DNA from 3 places in the Streptomyces sp. NPDC056600 genome. Region 3 is predicted to be linked to each of the others. Evidence: riboswitches for the same ligand, from Rfam matches in the RefSeq annotation. Region 3 holds a riboswitch; each other region holds the start of a gene.

Region 1 (7,546 bases), on a different contig from region 3:
GAGATCACCCGCCGGCTCGGCCTGGGCTCCGCCCGGCATTTCGTCGCCGGGTTCGACCGGCCGAACATCCAGTACCGGATCGTGCCCAAGGCCGAGCCGAAGAAGCAGCTGCTGGCCTTCCTGCGCGAGGAGCACCCGCGCGACGCCGGGATCGTGTACTGCCTCTCCCGGAACTCCGTGGAGAAGACCGCCGAGTTCCTCACCGCCCACGGCGTCGACGCGGTGCCGTACCACGCCGGCCTGGACGCCGGGACCCGCGCCGCCCACCAGGCGCGCTTCCTGCGCGAGGAGGGCCTGGTGGTGGTCGCCACCATCGCCTTCGGCATGGGCATCGACAAGCCCGACGTGCGGTTCGTGGCCCACCTGGACCTGCCCAAGTCGGTCGAGGGCTACTACCAGGAGACCGGCCGCGCGGGCCGCGACGGGATGCCCTCCACCGCCTGGATGACGTACGGCCTCAACGACGTCGTCCAGCTGCGGAAGATGATCCTGTCGGGCGAGGGCGACGAGGCCTTCCGCCGACGGGCCCAGGCGCACCTGGACGCCATGCTGGCCCTGTGCGAGACGGTCCGCTGCCGCAGGGAGCAGCTCCTCGCCTACTTCGGCCAGGAGGCCGCCGAGGAGAGGTGCGGCAACTGCGACACCTGCCTGGCGCCGCCGGAGACCTGGGACGCCACCGTGGCCGCCCAGAAGGCGCTGTCCACCGTGGTCCGGCTGGAGAGGGAGCGGCGGCAGAAGTTCGGCGCCACCCAGATCACCGACATCCTGCTCGGCAAGCGCACCGCGAAGGTGATCCAGTTCGACCACGACCAGCTGTCCGTCTTCGGCATCGGCGAGGACCTGGCCGAGGGCGAGTGGCGCGGCGTGATCCGGCAGTTGCTGGCCCAGGGCCTGCTGTCGGTGGAGGGCGAGTACGGGACGCTGGTGCTGACCGAGGGCAGCGCGGCCGTGCTGCGCGGCGAGCGGCAGGTGCCGATGCGCAAGGAGCCGAAGAAGGTGCCCTCGGCGAGGGGCGAGCGCAAGGCCAAGGCGGCGGCCGCGGCGGAGCTCCCCGAGGAGCTCCAGCCGGTCTTCGAGGCGCTGCGCGGCTGGCGGGCCGAGCGGGCCCGGGAGCAGGGCGTCCCCGCCTACGTGATCTTCCACGACGCGACCCTGCGGGAGATCGCGGCGGCTCGCCCGTCGTCGGTGGAGGAGCTGCGCGGCATCAGCGGCATCGGCGAGAAGAAGCTGGCCACCCACGGCGAGAGCGTCGTCGAGCTGCTGACCTCGCTCGACGCCTGAGCGGCCACCCGCCTGGGGCGACGCCCACCTGAGCGGACCGCCCGCCTCGGACGACCGACCGCCCGCCTCGGACGACCACCTGCCTCGGACCCGCCCGCCCGGGGCGCGGCTGGCCCTGGACGACCGTTCGCCCGGGGCGCGGCTCGCGCTGACGGCCGCCCGTCCGGGGCGCGGCTCGCCCCGGCGCGCCGCGTGGGGCGCTCACCTGAGTAGGGCAACGCCCTATTGCACATATCCCGTTGACGTGTCAACCCGTCACGGGGGCGCTCCAGGAGGTCCGTATTCTCTGATCATGCCCGCACCCGCCGCCTATGCGCCCCCCTCCCGCACGCTCCCCGCGTACGCCCTGATCGCCACGGACCTGGACGGCACGCTCCTGCGCGACGACGACACCGTCTCCCCCCGCACCCGTGCGGCGCTGGGGTCGGCGGCCCGCTCCGGCGCTCGGCACCTGGTGGTGACGGGCCGGCCCGCGCCCCGGGTACGCGACCTGCTCGCCGGCATCGGCGGCGGTTTCGCGGTGTGCGGCCAGGGCGCGCAGCTCTACGACGCGGACCGGGACCGGCTGGTGTGGTCGATGACCCTGGACCGGGAGCTGGCGGAGACGGCGCTCGGCAAGATCGAGGCCGAGGTGGGCCAGGTGTACGCGGCCGTCGACCAGGACGGCGTCCAGGGGCTCACGCTGATCGAGCCGGGCTACCGGATGGCGCGGCCCACGCTCCCCGCGGAGCGGGTAGGCCGCCGGAGCGACCTGTGGGAGCGGCCGATCACCAAGGTGCTGCTGTCCCACCCGGAGCTCACCGACGACGAGCTGACCGCGGTGGCGGCCTCGGCGGTCGGCTCGCTGGCCACGGCGACGATGTCCGGCCCCGGGACCGTGGAGCTGCAGCCGCACGGGGTCACCAAGGCCACCGGGCTGGCCATGGCCGCGTCGCGCCTCGGCCTGGGCCCGGAGGACGCCGTCGCCTTCGGCGACATGCCGAACGACGTCCCGATGTTCCGCTGGGCGGCCCACGGGGTGGCCATGGCCAACGCGCACCCGGAGCTGAAGGCGGTCGCCGACGAGGTCACCACGACGAACGAGGACGACGGCGTGGCCGTCGTCCTCGAGCGGTTGTTCCCCTGAGGGAGCGGGGGATCAGTAGGCGCTGTTGACGTTGTCGATCGAGCCGTAGCGGTCGGCGGCGTAGTTGCACGCCGCGACGATGTTGGCGACCGGGTCGAACGGCGAGGTGTCGGTCCCCTCGACGTGGTAGGCGTCGAAGGTGGGGTCGATCACCTGGAGCAGGCCCTTGGAGGGGATGCCGTTGATCGCGTTGATGTCCCAGTCGTTGATGGCGAGCGGGTTGCCCGAGGACTCGCGCATCACGTTGCGGTGGATGCCGTCGTAGGTGCCCGGGATGCCGTGCTTCGCCATGACGGCGAGGGCCTCGCGGATCCAGCCGTCGAGGCTGTCCGTGGTGGCGGCCAGGTGGATGACCTTGTTGCCCGGGGCGACGGTGACCGCGGTCTGCGCGGTGGGGGTCTCGGCGGCCCAGGCGCCGGTGGCGCCCACGATCGGCGCGACGACGACGGCCGCGGCGACGGCGAGGGCCGACGCGGTACGGGTGAGACGGGACATGCGTTCTTCCTCTCCGGCGCCTGCGAGGTGAGCTGTCGGATTCGGGCCAGAAAGGCTGCCCGGCCCGCCGCCCGATGGGGCGGCAGGCTTCACCCCTAGCCGTCCCGGAGGCGCGCTCGCGCGCGCTCCGGTCCGGCGGTGTACCTGGGTCCCCCGCTCCTGCCGTGCGTGGAATGGGTCTGTGGAGTGCGGGCGGCGGCAGGATTCGGCGTTCCGCCCGGCTGGCGCGAAACGTATGCGAGAGCGGATATCCGAAACAAGTACGATCTTCGTGGATCATGCTGGTTGATCATGTTTGAGGGCGATTCGTCCATCGGCCCGCATCCGGGCCCGCTCCTCAACCCGCCCCGCCCGTGGGTGACTTCGGGCCATTGGACCCCGTCCGTCCACCCCGCGCCCCTGTGGCCCATGTCACGGATCGACCGATGATCATACAAAACGAGTGAAGAGGTCGCCAATCCGGCAATATCCCCTCAAACGGACAGGGTGTCTCCGGCCATCTGGCGGGTGGGGGCTGTCGGTGATCCAAACCCGACCGGATACGCTGAGTGGGGTGATGGCAATGACCTATCGACAAGCCGTGTGATCGTCAGCACACACCAGCAGACAGGAGACCCCTCGTGAGCGTGGTCGGGCCGTTCGGGCTGAGGGTTCGGGACCAGGCGCTGGAGACCGCCGTCCAGGCAGGTATGGCGGCCGTCGAGGAAGGTCTGCTCGAAGCCACCAAGAGCGAGGTCCCGTTCATCACCGAGGCCGCTCAGCACCTCGTGAAGGCGGGCGGCAAGCGGTTCCGTCCGCTGCTCGTCATGCTCGCCGCGCAGTTCGGCGACCCGGACGCGCCGGGGATCGTTCCCTCGGCCGTCGTCGTCGAGCTCACGCATCTCGCCACGCTGTACCACGACGACGTGATGGACGAGGCCGAGGTGCGCCGCGGCGTGCCCAGCGCCAACAGCCGCTGGGACAACTCGGTGGCGGTCCTCACCGGCGACTTCCTCTTCGCCCGCGCCTCGCACATCCTGGCCGACCTCGGCCCGGAGGCGGTGCGGGTGCAGGCCGAGGCGTTCGAGCGCCTGGTCACCGGCCAGATCCTGGAGACCGCCGGCCCGTCCGCCGGGCGCTCCCCCATCGACCACTACCTCGACGTGCTGGCCGGCAAGACCGGCTCGCTGGTCGCCGTCGCCTGCCGCTTCGGCGCGATGATGTCCGGCGCCGACCACCAGGTCGTGGACGTGCTCACGCAGTACGGCGAGCGGCTGGGCGTGGCCTTCCAGCTGGCCGACGACGTCCTGGACGTCGCCTCCGACTCCTCCGACTCCGGCAAGACCCCCGGCACCGACCTGCGTGAGGGCATCCCCACGCTGCCGGTGCTGCGGCTGCGCGAGCGGGTGGAGCGGCTGGGGCTGCCCGAGGACGTCGCCCTGTGCGAGCTGCTGGACTCCGACCTGTCGGACGAGGCGCGCCTGGCCGAGGCGGTCGCCCGGCTGCGGGAGCACCCCGCGCTGGAGGACGCCCGGGCGGACACCGTCCGCTACGCGCAGGAGGCCCGTGCCGCGCTGGCCCCGCTGCCGGAGTGCGAGTCCAGGACGGCCCTCATGCACCTCTGCGACGCCGTGGTGCACCGCGCGGGCTGACCTCCTCGCCACGCCCCCGTACCGCACGCCGAAGGCCCGGCTCCCCCCGAGGGAACCGGGCCTTCGGCGTCGATGGGACGCCCGGCGCCGGGCGTCCGTCGTCGGGACGCCCGGCGCTCAGCGGACGAAGATCCCCGCCTGGCTCGCCAGGTCCAGGAAGTACTGCGGCGCCACGCCCAGCACGACGGTGACCGCCGCGCCGACCGCGATCGCCGCGGTCGTCAGCGGCGACGCCACCGCGACCGTCGGCCCGTCCGGCTTGGGCTCGCTGAAGAACATCAGCACGATCACCCGGATGTAGAAGAACGCCGCGACCGCCGAGGACAGCACGCCGACCACCACCAGCGGGGCCGCGCCGCCCTCCGCCGCCGCCTTGAAGACGGCGAACTTCCCCGCGAACCCGGAGGTCAGCGGAATGCCCGCGAAGGCCAGCAGGAAGACCGCGAACACCGCCGCCACCAGCGGCGAACGCCGTCCGAGACCGGCCCACTTGGACAGGTGGGTGGCCTCGCCGCCCGCGTCGCGCACCAGCGTCACCACGGCGAAGGCGCCGACGGTGACGAAGGAGTACGCGGCCAGGTAGAAGAGGACCGAGGAGATGCCCTCCGGCTTCGCCGCGATCACACCGGCCAGGATGAACCCGGCGTGCGCGATGGAGGAGTAGGCCAGCAGCCGCTTGATGTCGGTCTGCGTGATGGCGACGATCGCGCCGATCACCATGGTGACCGCGGCCACGCCCCACATCACCGGCCGCCAGTCCCAGCGCAGCCCCGGAAGCACCACGTACAGCAGCCGCAGCAGCGCGCCGAAGGCCGCCACCTTGGTCGCCGCCGCCATGAAGCCGGTCACCGGGGTAGGAGCGCCCTGGTAGACGTCCGGGGTCCACATGTGGAACGGCACCGCGCCCACCTTGAAGAGCAGACCCATCGTCACCAGCGCGGCGCCCAGGAGCAGCAGCACGTCGTTGCCCATGGTGCCGGCCAGCGCCGGGCTGACCTCGCCGACCGTGCCCTCGACGACCTGGGCGATCCGGCCGTAGGCGACCGAGCCGGAGTAGCCGTAGAGCAGCGCGATGCCGAAGAGGGTGAACGCGGAGGCGAAGGCGCCCAGCAGGAAGTACTTGACCGCGGCCTCCTGCGACAGCAGCCGCTTGCGGCGGGCCAGCGCGCAGAGCAGGTACAGCGGGAGGGAGAAGACCTCCAGCGCGATGAACAGGGTCAGCAGGTCGTTGGCGGCCGGGAAGACCAGCATGCCGCCGACCGCGAAGAGGAGCAGCGGGAACACCTCGGTGGTGGTGAAGCCGGCCTTCACGGCCGCCTTCTCGCTCTCGCTGCCGGGCACCGACGCCGCCTGCGCGGCGAAGGAGTCCACGTGGTTGCCGTGCGCCCGGGGGTCGAGCCGGCGCTCGGCGAAGGTGAACATCGCGACCAGGCCGACCAGCATGATCACGCCCTGCAGGAACAGCGCGGGCCCGTCCACCGCGATCGCGCCCTCGGCGGCGATGCCCGCCCGGGTGGTCGCGTACCCGCCGACCGCGAGCGCCACCACGGCGGCGAAGCCCGAGGCGAGCGCGACGGCGGAGAGGAAGAACTGCGCGTAGTAGCGGACCCGGCGCGGCACGAAGGCCTCCACCAGGATGCCCAGTACCGCCGCGCCGATGACGATCAGCACCGGCGACAGCTGCGCGTACTCGATCGTCGGGGCCGGAATCTTGGCGATCGACCCGTCCGCGGGGGCGGCCAGGTCTGTCCACAGGCCGTGGACGGCTGATGCGCTCACTTGGCCGCCTCCACCTCGGGCTCGGGGTCGTGCTGCTGCACGTCGGACATGGTGTGCCGGACCGCCGGGTTGACGAGGTCCGTGAGGGGCTGCGGGTAGACGCCCAGGAAGATCAGCAGGGCGATCAGCGGGGCCGCGACCGCGAGTTCACGCACCCGCAGGTCGGGCAGCTTGGCGACCTCGGGCCTGACCGGCCCGGTCATGGTCCGCTGGTAGAGCACCAGCGTGTACAGCGCGGCCAGCACGATGCCGAAGGTCGCGATGACGCCGACCACCGGGTAGCGGGCGAAGGCGCCCACCAGCACCAGGAACTCGCTGACGAACGGGGCGAGTCCGGGCAGCGACAGGGTGGCCAGGCCGCCGATCAGGAAGGTGCCGGCCAGCACCGGGGCCACCTTCTGCACGCCGCCGTAGTCGGCGATCAGGCGCGAGCCGCGGCGGGAGATCAGGAAGCCGGCCACCAGCATCAGCGCCGCCGTCGAGATCCCGTGGTTGACCATGTACAGCGTCGCGCCGGACTGGCCCTGGCTGGTCATCACGAAGACGCCCAGGATGATGAAGCCGAAGTGCGAGATGGAGGCGTACGCCACCAGCCTCTTGATGTCCCGCTGGCCGACCGCCAGCAGCGCCCCGTAGACGATGCTGATCAGCGCCAGCACCAGCACCACCGGGGTGGCCCACTTGCTGGCCTCGGGGAAGAGCCCGAGGCAGAAGCGGAGCATCGCGAAGGTGCCGACCTTGTCGACCACGGCCGTGATCAGCACCGCGACCGGGGCGGTGGCCTCGCCCATGGCGTTGGGCAGCCAGGTGTGCAGCGGCCACAGCGGGGCCTTGACGGCGAAGGCGAGGAAGAAGCCGAGGAACAGCAGCCGCTCGGTGTTCGTCCCCATCGTCAGCTCGCCGTCGGCACGGGCGGCCAGGATGTCCGGCAGCGAGAAGCTGCCCGCGGCCACGTACAGCCCGATCACCGCGGCCAGCATGATCAGACCGCCGGCCAGGTTGTAGAGCAGGAACTTGACCGCCGCGTACGACCGCTGGGTGGCGGCCGCCTCCTCGCCCCCCTGGTGGGCGCGGTCCCCGAAGCCGCCGATGAGGAAGTACATCGGGATCAGCATGGCTTCGAAGAAGATGTAGAAGAGGAAGACGTCGGTGGCCTCGAAGGAGAGGATCACCATCGCCTCGACCATCAGGATCAGCGCGAAGAAGCCCTGGGTGGGCCGCCAGCGCTTGGTCT
Region 2 (7,546 bases), on a different contig from region 3:
TGCGCTGGCGCTCACCGCGAAGCTGGCGTCGCGGGCCCGCAAGGCGGGGCTCGACGCGGCCCTCCCGGCGGGGGAGGGCGTCGGCTACGAACTCCTGACCCTCGCGGTCCGCGCCGAGGAGGCGGGCGTCGACCCCGAGTCGGCCCTCCGCGCGGCCGCCCGCGCCTACCGCGACGCCATCCGCACCGCCGAGGCGGCGGCTGCCGCGGGCCTCTGACCCGCGGGGCCCCACCCCGGGGCCGTCGTGCCGCGAGGCGGGAGCACCGCGGAGGCGGCACCACCGCCCGCGGGGTCGCGGGCCCGGCCGGCCGGACCCGGCGCGAGCCGGTGGGACAGGCAGGCGCAGGTCCCGCGCGGGGGAGGGGGCCCCGCCGCGTACCGTCGTGGGGTGAACGAGCCGCACCAGACGCCCTCCACCCCGCAGACCCCGCAGACCCCGCAGACGCCGCAGGCCCCGCCCGCCCCGCCCGCCCCGGAACTCTTCACCTGGGAGTTCGCGACCGACCCGTACCCCGCCTACGCCTGGCTCCGTGAGCACGCCCCCGTGCACCGCACGCGGCTCCCCAGCGGGGTGGAGGCCTGGCTGGTCACCCGGTACGCCGACGCCCGGCAGACCCTCGCCGACCCGCGGCTGTCGAAGAACCCCGCGCACCACGACGAGCCCGCGCACGCCCGGAACCGGACCGGCATCCCGGGCGAGCGCAAGGCGGACCTGATGACGCATCTGCTGAACATCGACCCGCCGGACCACACCCGGCTGCGCCGCCTGGTCGCCAAGGCGTTCACCCCGCGCCGGGTCGCGGAGTTCGCGCCCCGCGTGCAGGAGCTCACCGACACCCTGATCGACGGCTTCGCCGCGCGCGGCAGCGCGGATCTGATCCACGACTTCGCGTTCCCGCTCCCCATCTACGCCATCTGCGACCTGCTCGGCGTCCCGCGCGAGGACCAGGACGACTTCCGGGACTGGGCGGGCATGATGATCCGCCACGGTGGCGGCCCACGCGGCGGCGTGGCGCGCTCGGTGAAGAAGATGCGCGGCTACCTCGCCGAGCTGATCCACCGCAAGCGCGCCGCCCTGCCCGCGCAGCCGGCCCCCGGCGAGGACCTGATCTCCGGTCTGATCCGCGCCTCGGACGAGGGGGAGCACCTCACCGAGAACGAGGCCGCCGCGATGGCCTTCATCCTGCTGTTCGCCGGCTTCGAGACGACGGTCAACCTGATCGGCAACGGCGCCTACGCGCTGCTCACCCACCCCGCCGAACGCGAGCGGCTGCAGCGCTCGCTGGCCGCGGGGGACGAGTTGCTCCTGGAGACCGGCGTCGAGGAACTGCTGCGCTTCGACGGCCCCGTGGAGCTGGCGACCTGGAGGTTCGCGACCGAGGAGCTGACCCTCGGCGGGCAGCGGATCGCGGCCGGCGATCCGGTCCTGGTGGTGCTGGCCGCGGCGGACCGGGACCCCGAGCGGTTCGCCGAGCCGGACACCCTCGACCTTTCCCGCCGCGACAACCAGCACCTGGGGTACGGGCACGGCATCCACTACTGCCTGGGCGCCCCGCTCGCCCGGCTCGAGGGCCGCGCCGCGCTGGCGACCTTGCTCACTCGTCTGCCCGACCTTCAACTCGGGGCCGCGCCGGAGGAGTTGCGCTGGCGCGGCGGTCTCATCATGCGTGGCCTGCGGACTCTTCCGGTCGAGTTCACTCCCGAGCCGGGACCAAGTGGAAGCAATAGTTCGACAGTTCTGTGATGTTCGTGTGTTCTGTGCGACATCGAGTTGTGACGAACGATGATCACCGGCTACGTTCCCGCACAGACGTGACGACCCCGCCGGCGCGGTGCCGGACGTGGTCGCGCGCCCACAGCAGTCGACGAAAGGCATCCGCATGCTCTCCGGAAACGGTCGTCACCGCCGCCCCCGTCAGGCGCCGGCGGTCGTCGTCGCAGCCGGCGTGACCGGGTCCGCCCTCGCCTTGCCGCTCTTCGCGGCCACCGGCGCGAGCGCGGCCGACGGGGCGACCTGGGACCGGGTCGCCGAGTGCGAGAGCGGAGGTGCCTGGAGCGCCGACACCGACAACGGCTTCTTCGGCGGTCTCCAGCTCACCCAGGACCAGTGGGAGGGCAACGGCGGCCTGTCGTACGCCTCCAACCCGGCCGAGGCGAGCCGTTCGCAGCAGATCGCCGTGGCCGAGCGCATCCTCGCCGAGCAGGGCGCGACCCCGTGGCTCGCCTGCGGCGCGATGAACGGTCTGCGCGAGGACGCCCCCGCCGCCCAGGTGGACACCGGCGTGGACGCGCTGCGCACCGGCGACGTGACGGACTCCGGCTCCTTCGACGGCTCGGCCTCCGGCTGGGGGTCCGCCGGCGGCGACCGCACCGGCGGTTCCGGCGCCGGGCGCGCGGACGAGGCGCGCGGCTCCGGCTCGGCCGAGGCGGCCGGCGACGCCGACCAGGGGATGCTCCGGGGCGCGGGTCACGGCCTCTTCCCCGGCGCCGACCTTGCGCCGGTGGACGGCGGGTCCCTGGACCTCGGCCAGGAGGCCGGGCAGGACGAGGGGCTGGACCTCGGCGAGGACCTGGGCCTGGTCGACACCGGCACCGGCGCCCCCGTCGTCCCGGACCTGCCCGAGGTCGGCGGCGGCTCCGGCGAGCACGGCGGCGGCCAGTCCGGCGAGAACGGCGGCAAGGGCGACGGCAACGGGAACGGCGAGGGCAAGGGCGACGCGGACCAGGAGGAGAGCGGCGACACCGGCTCGTCCGACGAGGACGCGCCGCTGTTCGACGGCGAGGGCGACGAGCTGTTCGGGGACGACACCCCGCTCTTCGGCGACGACACCGCCGCCCAGGAGGACTCCGAGGCCTCCTCCGGCTCCGGCCGCCACCGCGGCACCAGCGCCGAGGAGACCACGGAGACCACGAGCGGCTCCTCGGGCCGCCACGCGGCCCCCGCGGGCACCTACACCGTGCGGGCCGGCGAGAGCCTCGTCTCCATCGCCAAGTCGCAGGACGTCAAGGGCGGCTGGCGCGCCCTGTACGAGGCCAACGAGGACCTGATCGGGGACGACCCGGACCGTCTGGTGGCGGGCACGAAGCTGTCCCTCCCCGCCTGAACCGGGCCGGGGACCGGAGGGGACGAGACGATCAGGCGGGGTGAAAGCCGGGCAAAATCGGGGGAGTTACCCACCCTTTCGTCCTGGAATGTCTGATTCCGGAGAAGTGAGAGATGGGTCTCAGAAGCCCTGATCGTCTTTGAAATCCCGGCATGGGCGTGGCTAACGTCGAACCGCTCGCTCCAGCGGGCCCCGGCGGCCGTCACGCCTAATCCTGCCAACGGCCGTACGGGACATGTCGTCGCGTCATGCGCCGTAGGCAGGAGCGGGGGAACCAGGTAAGCGCCGTGTCCGGCAGCCAGATCGCCGGACCGGCTAGGGGTGAAGCCGTGCACCGGGAGGTGCGCGGCCGGGCGACCCTCATAGCCCGAACCCGACAGCTCACCTCGCAGGCGTCGGTGAGGGGATACCTCCATGTCGTTTTCCTGCCAGGGCAAGCACCGTCGCCCCTCCAAGGCCAAGCGCGCCTTCGCCGTCGCCGGTCTCACCGGCGCCGTCGTGGCCGCCCCGCTGATCACCGCGGGCACCGCCTCGGCCGCCACCGAGTCCGAGTGGGACGCCGTCGCCCAGTGCGAGTCGGGCGGCGACTGGTCCATCAACACCGGCAACGGTTTCTACGGCGGTCTGCAGTTCACCAACCAGACCTGGGCCGGCTTCGGCGGCACCCAGTACGCCGCCCAGGCCAACCAGGCCACCAAGGCCCAGCAGATCGAGATAGCCGAGAAGGTCCTCGCCGAGCAGGGCCCGGGCGCCTGGCCGCACTGCGGCGTCGGCCTGTCCAGCTCCCCGTACCAGGGCGGCGCCGCCGAGGCCCCCGCCCAGGAGCAGGCCCCGCAGCAGGAGGCCGCCCCGGCCCCCGCGCCGAAGGCCGAGAAGCCCGCCCAGCCCGTCAAGGCCGAGAAGCCGAAGAAGGCCGAGAAGGTCACCACGCCCACCGGCAAGAAGGTGCTCAAGGGTGACGGCGAGTACAAGGTCCGCAAGGGCGACTCGCTCAGCCGGATCGCCGACAAGCACCACACCAAGGGCGGCTGGAAGAAGCTGTACAAGCTGAACAAGGACATCGTCCAGAACCCGCAGCTGATCTACCCGGGCCAGATGCTCCACCTGAGCTGACCCGCCGGGCGGCGGGCTCCGACCGAGCCGGCCGCCCGCCCCGTGACAGCCCCGCCCCCGTGTTGCGTGATCCGCGCACGGGGGCGGGGCATTTGCACGCAATACGTCCGCCGACTTTTTGTTTCGGGTCGGAACAATTAATCTCCTGTTACCCCTCCGTAGAGGGGGCGACCGGCTGGCCGATCCCGTCCGGCCGGTTAGGCTCGGTCTCGCAGAGCCACGGAGGCTGTGCACCCCGTGCCGGACCAGGTGGTCCGGCGCCACTCGCGTCACATCCCAGAAGGAGATGCTCGTGCCGTCCATCGACGTCGTCGTAGCCCGGGAAATCCTGGACTCCCGAGGCAACCCCACGGTCGAGGTCGAGGTCGGCCTCGACGACGGCAGCACCGGCCGTGCCGCTGTTCCGTCCGGCGCCTCCACCGGCGCCTTCGAGGCCATTGAGCTTCGCGACGGTGACAAGAACCGCTACCTCGGCAAGGGCGTGGAGAAGGCCGTCCTCGCCGTCATCGAGCAGATCGGCCCGGAGCTCGTCGGCTACGACGCCACCGAGCAGCGCCTGATCGACCAGGCGATGTTCGACCTGGACGCCACCGACAACAAGGGCTCCCTCGGCGCCAACGCCATCCTCGGCGTCTCCCTGGCCGTGGCCCACGCCGCCTCCGAGGCCAGCGACCTGCCGCTCTTCCGCTACCTGGGCGGCCCCAACGCGCACCTGCTGCCGGTGCCGATGATGAACATCCTGAACGGCGGCTCGCACGCCGACTCCAACGTGGACATCCAGGAGTTCATGATCGCGCCGATCGGCGCCGAGTCCTTCTCCGAGGCCCTGCGCTGGGGCACCGAGGTCTACCACACCCTCAAGAAGGTGCTGAAGACCAAGGGCCTGGCCACCGGCCTCGGCGACGAGGGCGGCTTCGCCCCCAACCTCGGCTCCAACCGCGAGGCGCTGGACCTGATCCTCGAGGCGATCAAGGAGGCCGGCTACACCCCCGGCCAGCAGATCGCCCTCGCCCTCGACGTCGCCGCCTCCGAGTTCTACAAGGACGGCAAGTACCTCTTCGAGGGCAAGGAGCGCTCCGCCGCCGAGATGACGGAGTACTACGAGGAGCTCGTCGCGGCCTACCCGCTCGTCTCCATCGAGGACCCGCTGTTCGAGGACGACTGGGACGGCTGGAAGACCATCACCGACAAGCTGGGCGACAAGGTCCAGCTCGTCGGCGACGACCTCTTCGTCACCAACCCGGAGCGCCTGGGCCGCGGCATCGAGGAGGGCGCCGCCAACGCCCTGCTGGTGAAGGTCAACCAGATCGGCTCGCTGACCGAGACCCTGGACGCCGTCGAGCTGGCCCAGCGCAACGGCTTCAAGTGCATGATGTCCCACCGCTCCGGCGAGACCGAGGACGTCACCATCGCCGACCTCGCCGTCGCCACCAACTGCGGCCAGATCAAGACCGGCGCCCCGGCCCGCTCCGAGCGCGTCGCCAAGTACAACCAGCTGCTGCGCATCGAGGAGATCCTCGACGACGCCGCGGTGTACGCCGGCCGCAGCGCCTTCCCGCGCTTCAAGGGCTGACACCCCGGCCCTCGGGCCGCGGCGCCCGACCTGTGCCCCCGGAGCTCCGGCTCCGGGGGCACACCCCTGTCCGTGTCCCGCGCGCCCGCTGCGTGCCCCGCTGCGCGCGGCCGCGCCCCGGCGTCACGTACCGTGTGCGGGGAAGAAGACGCGGGACGGCCGCCAGGACGCTCACGCGGCACAGCAGGCACGCAACGCAGCAGGCACGCAACGCAGCAGGCACACGGCACGCAGGCACACGGCACGCCGACGGGGAGGCGCGGAGAAGATGGCGCAGAACCGGGACCGGTTCTCCACGACCACCCGGCTGCGGCTGCTCGGTGAGCAGACCGCCGCCCGCGTCTACCGCTCCCAGACCCGCCGCCAGGCCCGCCGCTCCCGGCTGACCGGCCGGGCCGCGCTGCTCGCCCTGGTGCTGTGCACCCTGATCGTCGCCCTGGCCTACCCGACCCGGCAGTACGTCTCCCAGCGCGCCGAGATCGCGAAGCTGGAGGCGGAGCGCGACGCCGCCCGCGAGCGGGTGGAGGACCTGCGCGACCTCAAGGCGCGCTGGAAGGACGACGCGTACGCCGAGCAGCGGATCCGCGAGCGGCTGCACCAGCTGCGACCGGGCGAGACCGGGTTCACCGTGCGCGGCGCCGCCTCGGCGCCTCGGCAGGACGCCGGGCGGCCCACCGCGGACCGCCCCTGGTACGACATCCTGTGGGAGGACGTCGACGAGGCGGACACGGCGGACGGGACGGACCGGGCCCAGGCCGGCCGGGCCACCGGCCGCGCGGACGCCGCCCGCTGACGACCGACCGCCCCCACCCGTAGAGCGAGAGAGCAGAACCCCAGGCATGGAAACGCCCCCGCCGCCCACCGAGCGCACCGAGCCCACCGACGCGGACGTCGAGGCGTTCCAGCTCCAGCTGGGCCGTCCCCCGCGCGGGCTGCGCGCCATCGCGCACCGCTGCCCCTGCGGGCAGCCGGACGTCGTGGAGACCGCGCCGCGACTGCCGGACGGCACGCCCTTCCCGACCACGTACTACCTGACCTGCCCGCGCGCCGCCTCCGCGATCGGCACGCTGGAGGCGGACGGCGTGATGAAGGAGATGACCGAGCGCCTCGCGTCCGACCCGGAGCTCGCCGCCGCCTACCGCGCCGCCCACGAGGACTACATCCGGCGCCGTGACGAGATCGAGGTGCTCCAGGGCTTCCCCAGCGCGGGCGGCATGCCCGACCGGGTCAAGTGCCTGCACGTCCTGGTCGCGCACTCCCTGGTGGCCGGTCCGGGCGTCAACCCGCTGGGCGACGAGGCCATCGCCCTGCTGCCCGAGTGGTGGCGCAAGGGCCCCTGCGTGACACCGCAGGGCTGCGCCGCGCCGGAGGAGGGGGAGGCGCAGTGACCCGGGTCGCCGCCGTCGACTGCGGAACCAATTCCATCCGCCTGCTGGTCGCCGACGCCGACCCGGCGACCGGCGAGCTCACCGACCTCGACCGCCGGATGACGATCGTGCGGCTCGGCCAGGGCGTGGACCGCACCGGCCGGCTCGCCCCCGAGGCGCTGGAGCGCACCTTCGCCGCCTGCCGCGAGTACGCCGCCGTCATCGAGGAGCACGGCGCCGAGCGGATCCGCTTCGTCGCCACCTCCGCCTCCCGGGACGCCGAGAACCGCGACGAGTTCGTGGCCGGCGTCCTCGCGATCCTGGGCGTCGAGCCCGAGGTGATCACCGGCGAGCAGGAGGCGGAGTTCTCCTTCACCGGCGCCACCCGC
Region 3 (7,546 bases):
GGACAGACGCGGGTACGGCGAGAAGAAGCGCAGGTACTTCGACTCGTCGGAGACCTGCTCGTAGAAGCTGACCAGGCGTTCCGCGTCGTCCTCGGTGATGGGCCGGACGTGGGTGATGCCGCCGTCGCGGAGCACCACGTCGGCTTCCCAGTGCGCGGGGTACTCGTGACGGTCCGACGGGCTCTGCATGCGGCAAGCCTACGGCTCGTGGCCCCGATCGGGGCCCGTGGTGATGCGCGCGAGGCGCGCGGACGGTGAGGACAGGAGGTACCGGAGATGCCCGAACGCCGGGTCAGGGTGGCCGCGCCGGACGGTCTGCACGCGCGGCCGGCCGCGCGTTTCGTGCGGGCCGTGCAGGACTCGGGGCTGCCGGTGCGGGTGGCCCGGGCGGACGGCGCGGGGGTGGGGCCGGTGAACGGCGGGTCGATCCTCGGAGTGCTGGGGCTGGGGGTGCGCCGCGGCGAGGAGGTGGTGCTCTCCTGCGACGGCGACGGCGACGGCACCGGGGCGGGTGCGGGTGCAGGTGCGGGTGCGGAGGCCGGGGGCGTGGAGAAGGTGCTCGACGAACTGGCGGAGCTGCTGTCCGTGGACCGTCCGGAGCGCCCGGGGGAGGCGGAGCTGTGAGCGGGGCGGGACCGGGGCCCGCCGAATTGCGCCGCGCGCGAATATCTCGCGCGAACAGGAACACGAATGCATCGCACCCCACGAATGACCGCACGGCGGGAATTGCAGAACCGGCCCTGGAAAGGCACACCGAACGACGGAGCGGGAATTGCACCCGCGCACCCGCCTCTTGTATACGGCCCTCTTGTTAATTACGGAGGCCATTCATGTTTACGGCATGTTGCGAGGTCCTCACGCCGTCCGCGCGCGCCGCGCCCCCGCGGTTCTGACCGGGAATGCGCAGCCGGTACAGCACGGTCGAGCGCTCGGTGTGCAGGGCGGTCACCTGCCGGGCCCGCTCCCCGTCTCCCCGGGCCACGGCGTCCACGATGGCGCCGTGCTCGGCCCAGGTCTCCACGGGCGCGGGCAGCGGATCCAGTGCGTACATCCAGGCGATCTTGTGCCGCAGCTGGGTGAGCGTGGTGGTCAGCGCGGCGCTCCCGCAGGCCTGGGCCAGCGTCTCGTGGAACCAGCCGCCCAGCGACCGCAGCTCCTCCCCGTATCCGCGCCGGGCCCGCTCCTGACCCAGCCTGACCAGGCCGCGGAGCACCTTGAGGTGGGCCTCGGTGCGCCGCTGGGCGGCCCGGGCGGCGCCCAGCGGCTCCAGCAGCAGCCGCATCTCCAGCAGGTCGGCGGCCTCCTGCTCGGTCGGCTCCGCCACGCAGGCGCCGGCGTGCCGCCGGGTGACCACGAAGCCCTCGGCCTCCAGGGTGCGCAGCGCCTCGCGGACCGGGACGCGGGAGACGCCGTAGCGGCGGGCGAGGAGTTCCTCGGTCAGCCGGGTCCCGCGCTCGTGGACCCCGGCGACGATGTCGTCCCGGATCGCCGTGCATACCGAATGCGCGGGAATACGCATGCCGACCTCCGCCTCGATGAATAAGGCGACTCTAAGGCAATGCGCGTGAATTTCCGACGGGAAGCCGCACGGGAGAGGGAATTTTCGGCCGCTCCCCCGCCCGGTGCGCCCGGATACCGTCCGGAACGACGAAAAAGCCCCCCGTCCCGGAAACCGGGACGGGGGGCTTTCGCGTGGGTGACGTCAGAGGTTCACGCCGTGGGAGCGGAGGTAGGCGACGGGGTCGATGTCGCTGCCGTACTCCGGGGAGGTGCGGGCCTCGAAGTGCAGGTGCGGGCCGGTGACGTTGCCGGTGGCGCCGGAGCGGCCGAGGTGGGCGCCCGGGGTGACCGCCTGGCCGACGGCCACGCTGACCGAGGACAGGTGGCCGTACTGGGTGTACGTGCCGTCGTGCATCTTGACGACGACCTGGTAGCCGTAGGCCCCGCCCCAGCCGGCCTCGACGACGGTGCCGCGGCCCACGGAGCGGACCGGGGTGCCGGAGGCGGCGTGGAAGTCGATGCCGGTGTGGCTGCCGGAGGACCAGATGCCGCCGCCCGCCTGGTAGGAGGTGGAGACGTAGGACCCGGCGATCGGGCTGACGAACATGTTGAGGCGGCGGAGGCGCTCACGCTCGGCCTCGCGGGCGGCGCGCTCCTCGGCGGCCTCACGCTCGGCACGGGCCTTCTCGGCGGCCGCGGCGCGGGCGGCGGCCTCGACGGCGGCCCGCTCCTGGGCCTCGGCCTGCTCGTCGATCTGCTCGGCGACGGTGTCGCCGATGGTGACGACGGGAAGCAGGCCACTGGTCTCGGCGGGGGCCTCCGCGGCGACGGCGGGGCTGGCGAGGGTGCCGACGACGCCGGTGGTGGTGAGAGCGGCGAGGCCCGCCAGGCCGGCGGTGGTGCGGCTGGTCCGGCCGGGACGACGGTGCCTGCCGGGGGCGCAGTTGAACGCCATGAAGTGGCTGAGTCCTTTCCTTCCCTCTCGCCTGCCGGGTTAGCTGTCGGGTTCGGAGCAGGAAGGTCTCCTACGGGTTCCTCCCGCGTGGCGGAAGGCGCCCGATTCACCCCAGGGGTACCGCTCGGTTGGGTCCCCGGCTCCCCTGGCTCGCGCCGTACGGGGATTAGGCGATGACTGCCCGGCGCCGCGGATGCGGAGCACAGGTGTGGCGGGCAGCCGGATCGAAGCTAGTTGGGTGATCAATCGGATAACAAACGGATCAAGACTTTTGTAGCGCACGCCACAGGGCAAACCGGACCCTTCTACGCGCATCGCACGGCTCCCGGACGAGCCGGTGCCGGACCGAACGAAGCGGGCCCCGGCGGCCGTAAGGCTCACCGGGGCCCGAAACCGCCCTGGACGGGCCGCTACTCGGCGCTCACCACGGTCACCTCGCCGATGCCCAGCTCACGCACCGGGCCGGCGATCTGCGCGGCGTCGCCGACCAGGACCGTCACCAGACGGTCCACCGGGAAGGCGCTCACCACGGCTGCGGTGGCCTCCACCGTGCCGGTGGCGACGAGCTGCTGATAGAGCGTCGCCTGGAAGTCGTCCGGCAGGTGCTGCTCCACCTGGTCGGCCAGCGTGCCGGCGACCGCGGCGGCCGTCTCGTACTTCAGCGGCGCCACGCCCACCAGGTTCTGCACGGCGGTGTCCCGCTCGGTGTCGGTCAGGCCGCCCTCGGCGAGGGTGCGCAGCACCTGCCACAGGTCCTGCAGCGCGGGGCCGGTGTTGGGGGTGTCCACCGAGCCGCTGATCGCCAGCATCGCGGCGCCCGAACCGTCGGGGGCGGAACGCAGGACCTGCCCGAAGGCGCGGACGCCGTACGTGTAGCCCTTCTCCTCGCGCAGCACCTTGTCCAGGCGGGAGGTGAGCGTGCCGCCCAGGCAGTAGGTGCCGAGCACCTGGGCCGGCCAGACCCGGTCGTGCCGGTCCGGGCCGGTGCGGCCGATCAGCAACTGGGTCTGGACGGAGCCGGGACGGTCCACGATCACCACGCGGCCGGTGTCGTCCGACGTCACCGCCGGCACCGCGCGCGGGGCGGCCTGGGAGCCCTTCCAGGCGCCCAGGGTCTCGGCCAGCAGGGCGTCCAGGTCGACGCCCGTGAGGTCACCGACCACCACGGCGGTCGAGGTGGCCGGACGGACGTGCCGCTCGTAGAAGGCGCGCACGGCGGCCGCGTCGATCTTCTCGACGGTGTCCTCGGTGCCCTGACGGGGGCGCGCCATCCGCGAGTTCGCCGGGAAGAGCTCCTTGTAGAGCTCCTTGGCGGCACGGCGGGCCGGGTTGGCCAGCTCGTGCGGGATCTCGTCGAGCCGGTTGCGCACCAGGCGGGAGACCTCGTCCTCGGCGAACGCCGGGGCGCGCAGCGCGTCGGCCAGCAGACCCAGCGCCTTGGGCAGCCGGGAGGCGGGGACCTCCAGGGAGACCCGCACGCCGGGGTGGTCGGCGTGCATGTCCAGGGTGGCGCCGCAGCGCTCGAGTTCGGCGGCGAAGTCCTCGGCGGAGTGCTTGTCGGTGCCCTCGGCGAAGGCGCGCGCCATGATGGTGGCGACACCGTCCAGGCCGAGCGGCTCGGCGTCCAGCGGGGCGTCCAGCAGCACCTCGACGGCCACGACCTGCTGGCCGGGGCGGTGGCAGCGCAGGACGGTCAGGCCGTTGTCGAGGGCACCGCGCTCGGGCGCGGGGAACGCCCACGGCTTGGGCTCGCCGGCCTGCGGCTGGGGGTGGAACTCCATGGTGGCCAGGTCGGTCACTTGGCCTCCTCCTCTTCGTCCTCGTCGCCGTCGGCGTCCGCGCCCTCGGGAGTGATCGGTTCGTACACCAGGACCGCCCGGTTGTCGGGGCGCAGACGGGCCTTGGCGACCTCCTGGACCTCCTCCGGCGTCACCTCCAGCACCCGCTCCACGGCGGTCAGCGCGAGCTGCGGGTCGCCGAACAGGACGGCGTACCGGCACAGTTCGTCGGCGCGCCCGGAGACCGTGCCGAGGCGGTCCAGCCACTCGCGCTCCAGCTGTGCCTGGGCGCGCTCCATCTCCTCGGCCGTCGGGCCCTCGGCGGCGAGCCGCGCGAGCTCCTCGTCGACGGCGGCCTCGATGACCGGCACCTCGACGTCGCCGGAGGTCTTGACGTCCAGCCAGCCCAGCGAGGGCGCTCCGGCCAGCCGCAGCAGGCCGAAACCGGCCGTCACCGCGGTGCGGTCGCGGCGCACCAGGCGGTTGTAGAGGCGGGAGGACTCGCCGTAGCCGAGGATGGTCAGCGCCACGTCGGCGGCGTCGCAGGCACGGGTGCCGTCCTCGGGCAGGCGGTAGCCGGCCATCAGGGCGCGGGCCGGGACCTCCTCGCGGACGACCTCGCGGATCTCCCCGCCGACGACCTCCGGCAGCGCTCCGTCCCGCGGGGCGGGCTTGCCGTCGTGGGAGGCGATGGAGCCGAAGTACTTCTCGACCCAGGCCAGGGTCTGCTCCGGGTCGATGTCGCCGACCACCGACAGCACCGCGTTGTTGGGCGCGTAGTAGGTGCGGAAGAACGCGCGGGCGTCCTCCAGGGTGGCGGCGTCCAGGTCGGCCATGGAGCCGATCGGGGTGTGGTGGTACGGGTGGCCCTCGGGGTAGGCCAGCGCGAAGATCTTCTCGAAGGCCGTGCCGTAGGGGACGTTGTCGTACCGCTGGCGGCGTTCGTTCTTGACGACGTCGCGCTGGTTCTCCATCGACTCGTCGTCGAGGGCGGTGAGCAGGGAGCCCATCCGGTCTGCCTCCAGCCAGAGCGCGAGCTCCAGCTGGTGGGCCGGCATGGTCTCGAAGTAGTTGGTGCGCTCGAAGCTGGTGGTGCCGTTGAGGGAACCTCCGGCTCCCTGCACCAGCTCGAAGTGACCGTTGCCCTTCACCTGGGCCGAGCCCTGGAACATCAGGTGCTCGAAGAGGTGGGCGAGGCCGGTGCGGCCCTGGACCTCGTGCCGGGAGCCGACGTCGTACCAGAGGCACACCGCGGCGACCGGGGTCAGGTGGTCCTCCGAGAGCACCACGCGGAGCCCGTTGGCAAGGCGGTGCTCGGTAGCTGTGAGGCCTCCTGAGCCTGCCTCGGCTGTGGCCGTGTGACCCATGGGCATGTACGTCCCTTCGCTCGCCTGAAACTTGTGTGTCCGGACTGCCTGTCACTCTATGCAACCGAGGGCGGTTGCCGTGAGGTTCCCGATACGTCACATTGCCGCCCGATCCGGGGACACTCCGGCCCGCCGGGAGCTTCACCGGCCGCGTGGACGGCCGCGAGGTGCTCCCGTCGGCCGGCCGCTCCGGCGGCCGCGACCCCGATCGCCCCGGGACGCGCGGGTGTGCTGGGATGGGCGCCGTCCACCGGCCGGCGTCGTCCGCCGTGAATGAAGTGAAAGGACGTTCCATGTGCAAGGCCTTGACCGCCGCCGCCCTTCTGGGGCTGGGCGCTCTGCTCCTCTCCGGCTGCTCCGGCTCCGACGGCGACGACGGGGCGAAGGGCCCGGCCGCCTCGAAGACCGCTCCGAAGGCCTCGCAGCCGGCCGAGCGGTCCTCGCAGGCCCCGGCCCCGGAGCAGGGGTTCGACGGCACCTGGCGCCCCATCAACGACAGCCCCGTCGAGACGTTGAAGATCACCGGGGGGAAGGTCGTCACCACCGGCGAGCTCGCCTGCCCGGGCTCCCTCGAGGGCGTCGGCACCGAGAAGCCGCGGATCACCCTGGACTGCGCGAAGCCGGACCCCGCGCGCACGAAGGGAACCCTGAAGATGAAGTCCGACGGCTCCGCCGTCGTCATCGAGTGGGACGGGCCGGAATGGGGAGGAATGATCGACAGCCTGCGCCGGGCCTGAGCTCCGGGCGCCCGTCCCGGGGCGTCACCGGCGGGGGCGCGGTCCGAGGTGTCGGCGGCGAGGGCCACAATGGTGCGCGACAGTCCCCGTTCATGCTCGCAAGACCGTGAAGGAGCCCGGCAGCGATGGCCCGCCGCAGCACGAAGACAGCGCGACCCGATGACGATGCTTTCGAGGAGCGGATCCTCGACATCGACGTCGTGGACGAAATGCAGGGCTCCTTCCTCGAGTACGCCTACTCGGTCATCTACTCCCGCGCGCTGCCCGACGCGCGTGACGGTCTCAAGCCGGTGCACCGGCGGATCGTCTACCAGATGAACGAGATGGGCCTGCGCCCCGACCGCGGGTACGTGAAGTGCGCCCGCGTCGTCGGCGAGGTCATGGGCAAGCTCCACCCGCACGGCGACACGTCGATCTACGACGCGCTGGTCCGGCTCGCCCAGCCGTTCTCCATGCGCGTCCCGCTGGTCGACGGCCACGGCAACTTCGGCTCCCTCGGCAACGACGACCCGCCGGCCGCCATGCGGTACACCGAGGCCCGGATGGCCGACGCGACGAGCCTGATGACGGAGTCGATCGACGAGAACACGGTCGACTTCCAGCCCAACTACGACGGCCAGGAGCGGGAGCCGGTGGCGCTGCCCGCCGCCTTCCCGAACCTGCTGGTCAACGGCGCCTCCGGCATCGCGGTGGGCATGGCCACCAACATGCCGCCGCACAACCTCGGCGAGGTCGTCGCCGCCGCCCGGCACCTGATCCGGTACCCCCACGCCGACCTCGACGCGCTGATGAAGCACGTTCCCGGCCCGGACCTGCCCACCGGCGGCCGCGTCGTCGGCCTGTCCGGCATCCGCGACGCCTACGAGAAGGGCCGCGGCACCTTCAAGATCCGCGCGACGGTCGCCGTCGAGCAGGTCACCGCCCGCCGCAAGGGCCTGGTCGTCACCGAACTGCCCTTCTCGGTGGGTCCCGAGAAGGTGATCGCCAAGATCAAGGACCTGGTGAGCTCCAAGAAGGTCCAGGGCATCGCCGACGTCAAGGACCTCACCGACCGCGAGCACGGGCTGCGCCTGGTCATCGAGATCAAGAACGGCTTCGTCCCCGAGGCCGTGCTGGAGCAGCTGTACAAGCTGACGCCGATGGAGGAGTCCTTCGGCATCAACAACGTCGCCCTGGTGGACGGCCAGCCGCTCACGCTCGGCCTCAAGG

Evidence for each region. Region 3 has a riboswitch for cyclic di-AMP ahead of ACFRAV_RS20445 (M23 family metallopeptidase). Riboswitches for the same ligand answer to the same signal wherever they lie in the genome.
Region 1: it holds a riboswitch for cyclic di-AMP, as region 3 does, so the genes downstream of both, ACFRAV_RS11550 (transglycosylase SLT domain-containing protein) here and ACFRAV_RS20445 (M23 family metallopeptidase) in region 3, are expected to answer to the same signal.
Region 2: it holds a riboswitch for cyclic di-AMP, as region 3 does, so the genes downstream of both, ACFRAV_RS03800 (transglycosylase family protein) here and ACFRAV_RS20445 (M23 family metallopeptidase) in region 3, are expected to answer to the same signal.

What each region holds. Positions count from the first base shown of each region.
Region 1 is NZ_JBHTVQ010000017.1:34,607-42,152, reverse strand. It holds gene recQ (DNA helicase RecQ) at 1-1,281, shown strand, start outside; gene ACFRAV_RS11555 (HAD family hydrolase) at 1,574-2,407, shown strand; gene ACFRAV_RS11550 (transglycosylase SLT domain-containing protein) at 2,420-2,902, opposite strand; cyclic di-AMP (ydaO/yuaA leader) riboswitch at 2,907-3,092, opposite strand; gene ACFRAV_RS11545 (polyprenyl synthetase family protein) at 3,523-4,533, shown strand; gene nuoN (NADH-quinone oxidoreductase subunit NuoN) at 4,651-6,312, opposite strand; gene ACFRAV_RS11535 (NADH-quinone oxidoreductase subunit M) at 6,309-7,546, opposite strand, start outside.
Region 2 is NZ_JBHTVQ010000004.1:130,406-137,951, forward strand. It holds gene ACFRAV_RS03785 (nucleoside triphosphate pyrophosphohydrolase) at 1-217, shown strand, start outside; gene ACFRAV_RS03790 (cytochrome P450) at 389-1,744, shown strand; gene ACFRAV_RS03795 (transglycosylase family protein) at 1,881-3,104, shown strand; cyclic di-AMP (ydaO/yuaA leader) riboswitch at 3,346-3,514, shown strand; gene ACFRAV_RS03800 (transglycosylase family protein) at 3,519-4,217, shown strand; gene eno (phosphopyruvate hydratase) at 4,510-5,790, shown strand; gene ACFRAV_RS03810 (septum formation initiator family protein) at 6,059-6,583, shown strand; gene ACFRAV_RS03815 (DUF501 domain-containing protein) at 6,630-7,178, shown strand; gene ACFRAV_RS03820 (exopolyphosphatase) at 7,175-7,546, shown strand, end outside.
Region 3 is NZ_JBHTVQ010000041.1:11,547-19,092, reverse strand. It holds gene ACFRAV_RS20460 (GNAT family N-acetyltransferase) at 1-189, opposite strand, end outside; gene ACFRAV_RS20455 (HPr family phosphocarrier protein) at 277-624, shown strand; gene ACFRAV_RS20450 (GntR family transcriptional regulator) at 812-1,519, opposite strand; gene ACFRAV_RS20445 (M23 family metallopeptidase) at 1,703-2,455, opposite strand; cyclic di-AMP (ydaO/yuaA leader) riboswitch at 2,469-2,638, opposite strand; gene ACFRAV_RS20440 (M16 family metallopeptidase) at 2,866-4,254, opposite strand; gene ACFRAV_RS20435 (M16 family metallopeptidase) at 4,251-5,606, opposite strand; gene ACFRAV_RS20430 (hypothetical protein) at 5,894-6,337, shown strand; gene ACFRAV_RS20425 (DNA topoisomerase (ATP-hydrolyzing) subunit A) at 6,463-7,546, shown strand, end outside.